DNA from 3 places in the Ideonella lacteola genome. Region 2 is predicted to be linked to each of the others. Evidence: predicted binding sites of a transcription regulator. Region 2 holds the regulator's gene; each other region holds the start of a gene.

Region 1 (4,186 bases), on a different contig from region 2:
GGGCATGGGCGGCACCTGGGCGCAAGCGCTGGCCGTGGGCCTGGGCGGGGCCGCGGGGGCCCTGCTGCGTTGGCAGGCCGGCCTGTGGCTCAACCCGCTGGCGCTTCCCTTTGCGTTGGGCACCTTGGCGGTCAACTGCGTGGGCGGGCTGTTGATCGGTTTCAGCCTGGTGGCCTTCGACCACCACCCCAACGACACCCTGCGCCTGCTGCTGGTCACCGGCGGGCTCGGCGGGCTGACCACGTTCTCGGCGTTCTCGGCCGAGTCGCTGAGCCTGTTGATCCACGGCCGCCTGGGGCTGGCGGCGTTGCACACGCTGGCCCATGTGGTAGGGGCGCTGGGCTGTGCCGGCCTGGGCTGGTGGGCCGGTCGGGCCGTGTGGGCGTGAACGACCACCGCTACACAACCCCAACGAGTTAGGGCCCTCGCATCCGGCAAGCGGCTTTGGGCCTACCATCGCGGGCGATGCTTCCGTTCGATGTCAAGGTCCTGCGCAATGCGCTCGGCCGCTTTACCACCGGGGTGACGATCGCCACCTGCCGCGATGCCAGCGGCCAGGCGGTTGGCCTCACCGCCAATTCCTTCAACTCGCTGTCGCTCGATCCGCCCTTGGTGCTGTGGTCGCTGCGGCTGGCCAGCCCGGCGTTGCCGGCCTTCCGCCAAGCGAGTCATTTCGCCATCAATGTGCTGGCCGAGGCGCAGGTGAGCCTGTCTCGCCGTTTTGCCAGCCCGGTGCCCGATCGCTTCGCCGAGGGCCAGTGGTCGGATGGCGCTGGCGGTGCGCCGGTGCTCGCCGGCTGTGCGGCGGTGTTCGAGTGTGCGTTGCACAGCGAACAGACGGTGGGCGACCATGTGCTGTTCATTGGTCAAGTCGAACATCTGCACGAGGCGGGGTTGGCGCCCCTGGTCTTCCAGGCCGGCCACTACCGGCTGCTGGGCGAAATCCTCTGAGATCGTCTCGACGCGAGGACATGCCGATGACCGATTCCTCCACCACCACCCATTCCTCCCCGTCTGCAGGCTCGCCCGCCCGGGCGGCCGCCCATATCGCCGGCGACGCGTCGGCGCTGAGCCCGCGCCAACGAGAGCTGATCGCCCTGGCCGCCGAGTTGGGCCGCACGCGTTTCGCGCCCCGGGCCGTGGCGCACGACCGCGAGGCGAGCTTTCCGATCGACAATTACCGCGATCTGCGCGACAGCGGCCTGCTGGGCCTGTGCGTGCCGGCCGAGCGTGGGGGCCTGGGTGCAGATTTCGCCACCTTCATGCTGGTGACGGCCGAACTGGGCCGACACTGTGGCGCGACGGCGCTGTCGTTCAACATGCACGTGAGCGCCGCGTTGTGGGCGGGCCCTGTGGCTGACGCGCTGTCGCTCACACCGGCCGAGCGCGCCGACCACGAGGCGCACCGGGCGCAGCTGTACGAACGCATCGTCCAGCGCGGCAAGGTGTACTCGCAGCCCTTTTCCGAAGGTGGCGCGGCATCCGCCGGCAAGGCGCCCTGGGGCACGATCGCCCGCCCGGTCGAAGGCGGCTACCTCGTCACCGGCCGCAAGCTGTTTGCCACGCTGGCGGGCGTCGCCGACTACTACGGGGTGCTCTGCACGCTGGACATCCCCGGCGCGTCGCAGGCCGATGCGCTGTACCTCGCCGTGCCGGCCGATTCGCCCGGCGTCTGCGTCACCGGCGATTGGGATCCGCTCGGGATGCGCGCCACCGTGTCGCGCAACCTGGAGCTGAAAGAGGTCTTTGTGCGCCACAACGCCCGGCTGTTGCCCGAGGGCCGCTACCACGAGGCCACCCAGCGTTGCCCGTACATGTTCGCCACGCTGGCAGCGCCGTACATGGGCATCGCCCAGGCGGCCTACGACTTCACCGTGGCCTACTTGCGCGCCGAGATCCCGGGCATGCCGCCCGTGCCCCGCCGCATGTACCCCACCAAGCAGCAGGCGGTGGCCCAGATGCGCATCATGCTCGAGCAGGCGAGGGCGCTTTTCCTGCAGACAGCCCGCGACGCGCGGCCCGATCCCGATGCCGACACCCGGCTGCGTCTGCTGGCCGGGCACTACACCGTGATGGAAACGGCCAACGCGATCTGCGCCTTGGCCATCCGCACCTGTGGCGGGGCTTCGATGTTGAAGTCGCTGCCGCTGGAGCGCATGTACCGGGATTCGCGCTGCGGCTCGCTCATGCTGCCTTGGACCGCCGAGCTGTGCCTCGATCACATCGGCCGTGAGAGCCTGTACGACGCAGGCGAGGGCGACGAGGCGATCGAGCCGGTCTGAGAGGTTGAGTGTCGCGCCGGGTGTGACACCGGCGCGGTTTGATCGGGATCAAGCTCGCCGGATGTGGCGCTGCGGACCATCTTGAAAGGTACGCAGCTTGCCCCACTTGGAAGCGCAACGGAGGTTCCATTCCATGCGTCTCGACAAACTCACCACCGCTTTCCAGCAGGCCCTGGCCGAGGCCCAAAGCCTGGCCGTTGCCCGCGACAACCCTTACATCGAGCCCGCCCACCTGCTGCAGGCGATGCTCGATCAACCCGATGGCCCCAAGGCGCTGTTGGATCGCGCTGGCGCCAATTCGGCCGCCTTGCGCACCGCCATGGAAACCGCCATCAACGGTTTGCCCAGCGTGCAGGGCGGCGGGCCGGTGCAGGCTGGGCGAGACCTGGTGCAACTGCTGCAGGCCGCCGACAAGGAGGCCGCCAAGCGCGGCGACCAGTTCATCGCCAGCGAAATGTTCCTGCTGGCCCTGGCTGACTCGAAAAGCGATATCGGCGGCATCGTGCGGGGCCACGGCCTCACCCGCAAGTCGCTCGAGGCGGCGATCACCGCGGTGCGCGGTGGGCAGACGGTCGATTCGGCCGAAGCCGAAGGCCAACGCGAGGCGCTGAAGAAGTACACGCTCGACCTGACCGAGCGCGCCCGCCGAGGCAAGCTCGACCCGGTGATCGGCCGCGACGACGAGATCCGCCGGGCCATCCAGGTGTTGCAGCGCCGCAGCAAGAACAACCCGGTGCTGATCGGCGAGCCGGGCGTCGGCAAGACGGCCATCGTCGAGGGCCTGGCCCAGCGCATCGTGGCCGGCGAGGTACCGGATTCGCTGCGCGACAAGCGCGTGCTGGTGCTGGACATGGCCGGCCTCCTGGCCGGCGCCAAGTACCGGGGCGAATTCGAAGAGCGGCTGAAGGCCGTGCTGAAGGAGGTGGCTGCCGACGAAGGCCGCATCATCCTCTTCATCGACGAGTTGCACACGATGGTGGGTGCGGGCAAGGCCGAAGGCGCGATGGACGCCGGCAACATGCTCAAGCCGGCCCTGGCCCGTGGTGAGCTGCACTGCATCGGCGCGACCACGCTCGACGAGTACCGCAAGTACGTCGAAAAAGATGCTGCGCTCGAACGCCGCTTCCAGAAGGTGCTGGTCGACGAGCCCAGCGTCGAGGCGACGATCGCCATCCTGCGCGGCTTGCAGGAGAAGTACGAGGTGCACCACGGCGTCGAGATCACCGATCCGGCCATCGTCGCGGCGGCCGAGCTGAGCCACCGCTACATCACCGACCGCTTCCTGCCCGACAAGGCGATCGACCTGATCGACGAAGCCGCGGCCAAGATCAAGATCGAGATCGACTCCAAGCCGGAGGCGATGGACAAGCTCGACCGCCGGCTGATCCAGCTGAAGATCGAGCGTGAGGCGGTGCGCAAAGAGCATGACGAGGCCTCGCAGCGCCGTTTGGGGCTGATCGAGGAAGAGATCCTGCGGCTGGAGCGCGAGTACGCCGATCTCGAAGAGATCTGGAAGGCCGAAAAGGCCACCGCCCAGGGCTCGGCCCAAGTGAAGGAAGAGATCGATCGCATCAAGTTCCAGGTCGAAGAGCTCAAGCGCAAGGGTGATTTCAACAAGGTGGCCGAGCTGCAGTACGGCAAGCTCCCCGAGCTGGAGAAGCGCCTGAAGGATGCGCAGGCCAAGGAGGCCGGCAAGGCCAAGGGTGGCCAGGGGCCCCAACTGCTGCGCACCATGGTCGGCGCCGAAGAGATCGCCGAGGTGGTGAGCCGCGCCACCGGCATCCCGGTCAGCAAGCTGATGCAGGGCGAGCGCGACAAGCTGCTGCAGATGGAAGCCAAGCTGCACGACCGCGTGGTCGGGCAGGACGAGGCCATCGTGGCCGTGGCCGATGCCATCCGCCGCA
Region 2 (4,186 bases):
ACCTGTACCGAATCGGACTCGATGGTCACCAGCCCTTCGGCCTCGAAAGCCGCCAGCTCGTTCAACTCGGCCCGGAAGTGGTCGCGGAACTTGACCAGGTAGGCCAGCTCGATGGATTCGAATTCGACCCTGCCCTGACACATCAGCGCCATGATCACCGCGCGGCGCAGCAGATCATCCCGCGTGAGCGCCAGGCCGCGAACGGTGGCGAACTGGCCGCGGTGGATCGCGTCGTAGTACTCGGGCAGCGTCTTGGCGTTCTGGCTGTAGGTGGCCCCCATCCGGCCGATGGCCGAGACGCCGAGCGCCACCAGGTCGCAATCCGGCTGGGTGCTGTAGCCCTGGAAGTTGCGGTGCAGACGCCCCTGGCGCTTGGCCACCGCCAACGCATCGTCGGCCAGCGCGAAGTGGTCCATGCCGATGTAGCTGTAGCCATGGCCCAGGAAGCTGGCGATGGCGCCGGACAGCATCGACACCCGGTCACCCGGCGGCGGCAGCGTCGACGGCTCGATGCGCCGCTGCGGCTTGAAGCGCAGTGGCAGGTGCGCGTAGGCATAGAGCGCAATACGATCCGGCCGAAGCTCGCCCACCTGCGCCACCGTGCGGGCGAACGACGCCGGCGTCTGCTTGGGCAGGCCGTAGATGAGATCGGCATTGATCGATTCGAAGCCCAGTTCGCGGGCCGCGCGCATCAGGCCCCGCACCGATTCGAACGACTGCACGCGATGAACCGCCTTCTGCACGTCGGGGTCGAAATCCTGGATGCCGAAGCTGATGCGGTTGAAGCCCATTCGCCGCCACGCGGCCAGCCGCTCGGGGGACGCGGTGCGCGGGTCAACCTCGATCGACACCTCGGCGCCCGGCAGGATACGGAAGGCATCGCCCAGCTCGGCCATCAGGCCTTGGAGTTCTTCGTCGCTCAGGAAGGTGGGCGAACCGCCGCCGAGGTGAACCTGCGACACCGGTTGGGCCGACCCCAGGGCCTTGGCGTGCATCGCGATCTCGGCGCGCAAGGCAAGCAGGTATTCGGCGGCCCGGCTGTGATGCTTGGTGATGACCTTGTTGCACGCACAGTAGTAGCAAACCGATTCGCAGAACGGGATGTGCACATACAGCGACAGCGCCGCCCGGGCACCGACGCTGGCCCCCTCGGCGCGCTGGCGCAGGGCCTGCTCATAGTCGGCCGGGCCGAAGGCTTCGACGAAACGATCGGCGGTGGGATACGAGGTGTAGCGCGGCCCCGGCACGTCGAAGCGCTTGAGCAGCGGCATCGGCAGAACGTCGATCGGGGGCGCGCTGGCGTCGGTGGCCACGGGCGTGGCGGCAACGGTGGAGTCTTCCATGCCGCGATCGTGCCGCTGCCCGCGTCCCCACCACTTGATCTTGCGCAAGCCCGACACGCGGCGCCGGGAGAAAAATCTCCCCGTCATTGAGGATGGTCATGCCCACCACTGAAGTCATTGCATCGATCCAGCCGAGCCCCCCACCGGTGGGTGGCCATACCGAAAGAAATTGCGCATTCAAGGTCGCGTGCTCCAGCTGCAACCTGCGTGAGCTGTGCCTGCCCCTGGGGCTCACCACACAGGAGCTCGAGCGCCTGGACAAGCTGGTGGCCACGCGCCGCAGCGTCCGCCGAGGCGACGCCCTGTTCCGCGCTGGCGAGCCGTTCCAGTCGCTCTATGCGGTGCGCACGGGCTTCTTCAAGACCTGCGTCTCGGCCGAGGATGGTCGAGACCAGGTCACCGGCTTCCAGATGGCGGGCGAGTTGCTCGGCCTGGATGGCATCAGCGGCGATTCGCACTCGTGCGACGCGGTGGCACTGGAGGACTCACAGGTCTGCGTGATCCCCTTTGCCGATCTGGAGCGGCTGTCGCGCGAATTCGTCGACCTGCAGCGCCAGTTCCACAAGATCATGAGCCGCGAGATCGTGCGCGATCACGGGGTGATGCTGCTGCTGGGCAGCATGCGGGCGGAAGAACGCCTGGCCGCGTTCTTGCTGAACCTGACCCAACGCCTGCAGGCGCGCGGCTTTTCACCTTCGGCGCTGGTGCTGCGCATGACGCGCGAAGAGATCGGCAGCTACCTCGGCCTCAAGCTCGAGACGGTGAGCCGCACCTTCTCGAAGTTCCAGGACGACGGACTGCTGGAGGTGAAGCAGCGGCACATCCGCATCCTCGATCAGGCGGGGCTGCAGCAGTTGGTCAACGGCGCCACCTGCTGAGGCACGAAGGCGCCCAGCAGATCGAGCTCGCCCGAGAGTGCCCAGTCCAGAGCGCTCACTCCAGAGCGCTCACTCCAGAGCGCCCACGCAAAACGACAACGGCCCGGAATACCCGGGCCGTTTTCTTTGTCGGTGAGTTCTTTGTCGGTGACGACGGCGGCGCATCCGCCACGCCCCGCCGGCAGTCACTGCGTTTCTGGGTGAACCAGGAACTGCGTGAGCGCCGAAGCCATCGAGATCACCATCCAGAAGACGAGGAACGCCACCGAATACAACGTGGTCGGCTCCCAGGTGACGGGTGTGCTGCCAAACCAGTGCAGCTCGCCCGGGTCCACCAGCGTGAACACCAAGGCCTCGAGCACACCGGCCATCACGAAGGCCGGCCAGAAAATGCAGATCCAACGCGCGGGGCCGGTAGGTGCCGCATGCGCCGTCACCTCCTGGGGAACTGGGAGGGTGGCCATGGCTGCGGCCTCAGGGCTTGGCCGTGGCGGCGTGGTTGCGGGCCTGCAGCGCCGGTGTCAACGAATCCGGCGTGGCCGCTTTCTCACTGACACCGCCACGCTCTTGCAGCGTGAGCACCGGATCGGCGCCTCGCGCTGCGATGAATGCAGTGGCCAGGCTGGCCACCACCACGGCCAGCGGGCCGCCAATCACCATCCAGACAATCGGCAGCCGCCACCACACTGGCGAATCCACGGCCGGTTCACGAGCAGTCGAGGAATTCATCGTGTCTCCTTGGGTGTGCATGAGTTGTCGGCCCATCCTAAGCGCTATCGCGGCACCACGAAGCTGGATCTTTCACTGACACGCGCCGAATTGGCGTTGCCTGCGGCCAGGCGTTCGATGTGGAAGACGATCGGGTGGGCACCGGTGCCCGCCTGGTTGGCCGCCTCGGGAGGAACCCTCACGGCCACGGTCAGCCAGCGGGCTTCGGCGCCCTGCAGGCTCAGCGCGGCCCCCCGCTCGATGGCCACGCCGGGCAGGCCTTCCACCGTCACGCGGTAGCTCTGGGGCGCTTCGGTGACGTTCATCACCTGCAGGCGATAGACGTTCTCGATGTAGCCGTCGTCGACCAGACGCGCGAGCGCCGCACGATCACGCACCACATCCACCCTGAACGGGCTGCGCACCGCCAGGCTGCCGACGAAGGCCCCGGCGATGAGCAGCATCACGGCCGTGTAGATCAGCACCCGCGGCCGAATGATCCGGGCGATGATCTGCCGCCAGCCCAGGTGCTCGGACATGCTGTTCTCGGTGGCGTACCGGATCAGCCCGCGCGGGTAGGCCATCTTGTCCATGATCCCGTCGCACACGTCCACACAGGCGGCGCAGCCGATGCACTCGTACTGCAGGCCCTTGCGGATGTCGATGCCGGTGGGGCAAACCTGCACGCACAAGCCGCAATCGATGCACGAGCCCAGGCCCAGTTGCTTCGGATCGGCCTTGCGCGAGCGCGAGCCACGGGGCTCTCCGCGTTCGGGGTCGTAGCTGATGATCAGCGTATCGCGGTCGAACATCGCGCTCTGGAAGCGCGCATACGGGCACATGTACTTGCAGACCTGCTCACGCATGTAGCCTGCATTGCCGTAGGTGGCGAAGCCGTAGAACAGCACCCAGAACCATTCCCAGGGGCCGAAGCCGAGGGTCATGGCCTCTTCGGCAAGGTGCCGGATCGGGGTGAAGTAGCCGACGAAGGTGAAGCCCGTCCACAGGCCGATCGTGATCCACAAGCCCTGCTTGCCGGCTTTGCGCCAGATGCGGTTCCAGTCCCAGGGGCCTTCGTCGAGCTTCATGCGCTGGGCGCGGTCGCCCTCGAACTTGCGTTCGACCCACATGAAGATCTCGGTATAAACCGTCTGGGGGCAGGCATAGCCGCACCAGAGCCGGCCCGCCACTGCGGTGAACAGGAACAGCGCATAGGCCGAGAGGATCAGCAGACCCGTCAGGTAGATGAAGTCCTGC
Region 3 (4,186 bases), on a different contig from region 2:
TTTGTCACTGTGGTTCTACTCCATTGGCAAGCTGCCGCTGGCCACTGCCATCACGCTGAACTATATGAGTTCGGTGTGGATGGCCTTGTTTCTGATCGGCGGTGCGGTGATGTTCGGGGCGGCGCGCGTCGACTCACGCCTGGTTGCCACGGTGTTGACCGGGTTCATCGGCGTTGCGCTGGTGCTGCAACCCACGCTCGACCAGGATCAGTTCCATGGCGCCTTCGCAGGCCTCTTGTCCGGCCTGGGCGCCGCGCTGGCCTACATGCAGGTCACCGCGCTCGGACGGGTGGGTGAGCCGGAATACCGCGTGGTCTTCTACTTCTCGCTGGGCGGCATCGTGGCTGGCGCATGCCTGATGCTCACGGGCGGCGTTCACGCCCACACGCCCTACGGCGCCGCCCTGTTGCTGGCCACTGGCGTGCTGGCCACCGTCGCCCAGATGATGATGACCCGCGCCTATGCCATCGGCCGGGCCTTGAAGAATGCCAGCCTGCAGTACCTGGGCATCGCGTTCTCCTTCATCTTCGGCGTCGTGATATTCGACGATCCCGTCACGCTGGCCGCCATGGCAGGCATGGTCCTGATCATCGGCGCTGGCGTGGCCGCCACCCGCCTGCGGCAACGCAGTGCGCCCGCGGCTGGCGAATCTTCCACCTTCGAATCCTGAGGTTCCACCATGACCTTGCCCACCGCACTGATCAGCGCTCAAGACTTGCTGGCCCGCCTGAACGGTTCGGCCACGCGGCCCGTGCTGCTGGATTGCGGGTTCGATCTGACGGACGTCCAGGCGGGTGAGCGCGCATACGCCGCCGGTCATCTGCCTGGCGCCCGATATGCCCACCTGGATCGCGACCTCTCCGGCCCCAAAACAGCGCGCGGCTCGATCGATGGCGGCCGGCATCCGCTGCCGACGCCCGAGGCCTTTGCCGCCACACTCGGTTCCTGGGGCATTGGTGCGGACACCCCAGTCGTCGCCTACGACGCACACGGCGGGCCTTACGCAGCGCGCGCATGGTGGCTGCTGCGCTGGTTGGGCCATCGCGATGTGGCCGTGCTGGATGGCGGCTTGGCCGCCTGGCAAGCCGCCGGTGGGCCGATCGATACCCTGCCGTTCGTGAGCCCGGCGGAGTCAACGCCGTATCCTCACCGCGCCCCTGGAATGCCGACGGTGACGGCCGGTGAAGTGCTCGCCGCGCTGGGCTCGGCCGTCGTGGTGGACGCGAGAGCACCCGAGCGCTTTCGTGGTGATGTCGAACCGCTGGACGCCCAAGCGGGGCACATTCCCGGCGCCCGCAACCGGTTCTTCAAGGACAACCTGGATGCGAGCGGCCGGTTCAAGCCCGCCAGCGAATTGCGCGATGCGTTCGCCGCCTTGGGCGTGTCTGCCGACAACGTCATCCACCAGTGCGGCTCGGGCGTGACCGCCTGCCACAACCTGCTGGCCATGGAAGCAGCCGGCATGGCGGGAGCCCGGTTGTATCCAGGCTCGTGGAGCGAATGGTCAGCCGACCCGACCCGGCCGGTGGCGCGAGGCTGAAACGGGGCCATGTCGCGGCGCAGCGGCGTCGTGCCTGACACCACGAGGGCTTGACTGGTATCAAGACAGCCGGCGGTGAACGCGCAACACTTCAGCTTGGGCCGGACAGTTCCGGCAACCCCACGAAGGAGAGCAGCATGTACCGCAACATCCTGGTGCCGACCGATGGCTCGGACATCACTTCCAAGGCCGTGCAGACCGCCATCTCGCTGGCCAAGACATTTGGCGCGAAGCTGTCCACGATCAGCGTGAAGGAGCCCTTCCCCTACAGCGCCATCTCAGAGATGCAGCCGGTGCCGCCGCAAGAGTTCTACGACGCGCAAGAGCGAATTGCGGCCTCGCGGGTGAAGGCGGTCATCGAAGCGGCTGCCGACCAAGGGCTCAGTTGTGAGGGCCACACCGTCGAGGCACTGCACCCCTGGGAAGCGATCACGGACTACGCCAAGTCGCAGGAGTGCGACCTCATCGTGATGGCGTCGCACGGCCGGCGAGGTGTGAGCGCGTTGCTGTTGGGAAGCGAGACCCAGAAGGTCTTGACGCACTGTGCCGTGCCGATCCTGGTGATCAAGTAAGCCAGGGCCGCAACGAACAGCACCAGCCGGCGTAGCGGCTTGGGCCCGTTCACACACTACGGCAAGCATCCCTCCGGAGTGTGAACAGGCCCTAATGCATCAGGTGCGTGGCTGACGACACCAGCAGCAGGCCCGCACCAATCCAGGCGATTTGGGCCAGCATCTCCCGCCAAGGCAGGTGGCGTTGCATCTGAGGGATCAGATCGGCCACCGCCACGTAGATGAAGCTGCTGGACGCCACCACCAACAGGTACGGGAACAACTCCTGCCAGGCGCCGACCACAAAGTAGCCCAGGACACCGCCCACCACCGCCGTCAACCCTGAGGCGGCGTTGTAGAGCAAAGCCTTGCGACGGCTGAAGCCGGCATTGATCAGCACGATCGTGTCGCCCACCTCCTGTGGGATCTCATGCAAGATCACGGCGAGCGAGGTGGTGGCCCCGAGTTCCGGACTCACCAGGAACGCTGCCGCGATGATGATGCCGTCGCAAAAGTTGTGGATGCTGTCGCCCACCAGCACGCTGAACCCACCCCGACCGGCCTGCTCGGCATCGAAGTGATGGTGGTGTTCATGACCGTCACCTTCGTGGTGATGGGCATGGCGATACAACTCCGCCTTTTCCAGCAGAAAGAAGAAAAGCAATCCGACCAGCAAGGTGGTGAACAAGGCGTGGGCATCCGTCCCTGGCGCCTCGAATGCCTCGGGCAGCACATGCAGCAGGGCTGTGGCGAGCAGCACCCCGGTGGACAAGCTCACCAGGTGCTTGACCAGTTTGCCCAGCACGGCGAAAGTCATCGACGCCGCGATCACCACCGACAAGACCCCACCGATCAGCGTGGCAGCAACGATATAGAGCAGGGTCATCTTGGGTCGGAAACAAAACCGCGCCCATCGTGGGCGCGGTGTCAGGGGCTGACGCCGAGATCGCGGTCAGGCCACGCCTTGCGCTTTGAACCAAGCCAGGCAACGCTTCCAACCGTCTTCCGCAGGGCCCTGGCGGTAGCTGGGGCGGTAGTCGGCGTGAAAGGCGTGGGGCGCATCGGGATAGACGACGAATTCGCTCTTCCGCGCCGCCGCGCTCCCTTCAGCCAAGGCAGCCTTCATCTTATCAACAGTGTCAAGCGGTATGCCTTGGTCCTGCCCGCCATACAGGCCCAGCACTGGCGCGTTCAGTCGGCCCACCAGATCCAACGGGTGTTTCGGGTTCACGTCGCTCGGCGCACCCACCAGGCGGCCATACCAAGCCACACCAGCCTTCACCGCCGGGTTGTGGGCCGCGTACAGCCACGTGATTCGGCCTCCCCAGCAAAAACCCGTCACGCCGAGCCGGCCGGTGTCCATGCCCTGACTCTTCGCCCACGCCACGGTGGCGTCAAGATCCGTCATCACCTGGCTGTCCGGCGTCTTGGAAATGATGTCGCTGACGAGCTTGGCGATCTCGGTGTAGCTCGACGCATCACCCTGGCGCACGAACAGCTCCGGGGCGATCGCGCAGTACCCGAGCTTGGCGAAGCGCCGTGCCACGTCCGCGATGTGCTCGTGCACACCAAAAATCTCGCTGACCACCAGCACGACAGGCAGCTGGGTCTTGCCTTCGGGCGCAGCACGGTACGCCGGCAGCTTGAAGTCGGCGCCCACCGGGATCGACACCGGGCCGGCCACCAGACCAGCGCTGTCCGTCTTGATCACCGTCTGCGCCGCAATCGGCAGCACGGCGGCAGCGAAGCCTGTGCCGATCGACCCTCGAACGAAGTCCCGCCGCGAAAAGTCTTTGGACGGCAGCAGCGCGTTCACGTCACCGACCCAGGAAGAATCCGCCATGGCTCGTGCCCCACGAAAGTTGTCGACGCGGCGGATTCTAGGAAGCGCGCCGATCCCCGGCGCGCGACAGGGTCAGCCCACGCGCAGGATCTTGGCTTTAGACGGGACGCCGTTGGCGTCGATCGCAAACAACATGTAGTACCCCGGGGGCGCGACGTTGGCGGCAGAGGGCAGCGTGACGCTGATGTTCTTGCCCGTCTGCGTGAAGCTCAGGTCCTGGAAGCGCTGCTCGTTGCTGAACGCATGCGTCAC

What was found. The regulator FNR, encoded in region 2, switches genes on or off when oxygen is low (the NO sensors DNR and NnrR bind a similar motif). The targets are predictions, from matches to a motif close to TTGATNNNNATCAA.
Region 1: the regulator FNR is predicted to act here: its motif matches at 2,321-2,334, upstream of clpB (ATP-dependent chaperone ClpB).
Region 3: the regulator FNR is predicted to act here: its motif matches at 1,591-1,604, upstream of AACH06_RS05685 (universal stress protein).

The regions. Positions count from the first base shown of each region.
Region 1 is NZ_JBBUTG010000035.1:16,595-20,780, reverse strand. Features, by position in the region: gene crcB (fluoride efflux transporter CrcB) at 1-388, shown strand, start outside; gene AACH06_RS28535 (flavin reductase family protein) at 466-951, shown strand; gene AACH06_RS28530 (acyl-CoA dehydrogenase family protein) at 978-2,282, shown strand; gene clpB (ATP-dependent chaperone ClpB) at 2,416-4,186, shown strand, end outside.
Region 2 is NZ_JBBUTG010000012.1:121,581-125,766, reverse strand. Features, by position in the region: gene hemN (oxygen-independent coproporphyrinogen III oxidase) at 1-1,343, opposite strand, end outside; gene fnr (fumarate/nitrate reduction transcriptional regulator Fnr) at 1,436-2,221, shown strand; gene AACH06_RS18595 (hypothetical protein) at 2,407-2,685, opposite strand; gene AACH06_RS18590 (nitrogen fixation protein FixH) at 2,696-2,950, opposite strand; gene ccoG (cytochrome c oxidase accessory protein CcoG) at 2,995-4,186, opposite strand, start outside.
Region 3 is NZ_JBBUTG010000002.1:481,408-485,593, reverse strand. Features, by position in the region: gene AACH06_RS05695 (DMT family transporter) at 1-670, shown strand, start outside; gene AACH06_RS05690 (sulfurtransferase) at 680-1,540, shown strand; gene AACH06_RS05685 (universal stress protein) at 1,678-2,112, shown strand; gene AACH06_RS05680 (ZIP family metal transporter) at 2,204-2,977, opposite strand; gene AACH06_RS05675 (dienelactone hydrolase family protein) at 3,044-3,934, opposite strand; gene AACH06_RS05670 (galactose oxidase early set domain-containing protein) at 4,007-4,186, opposite strand, start outside.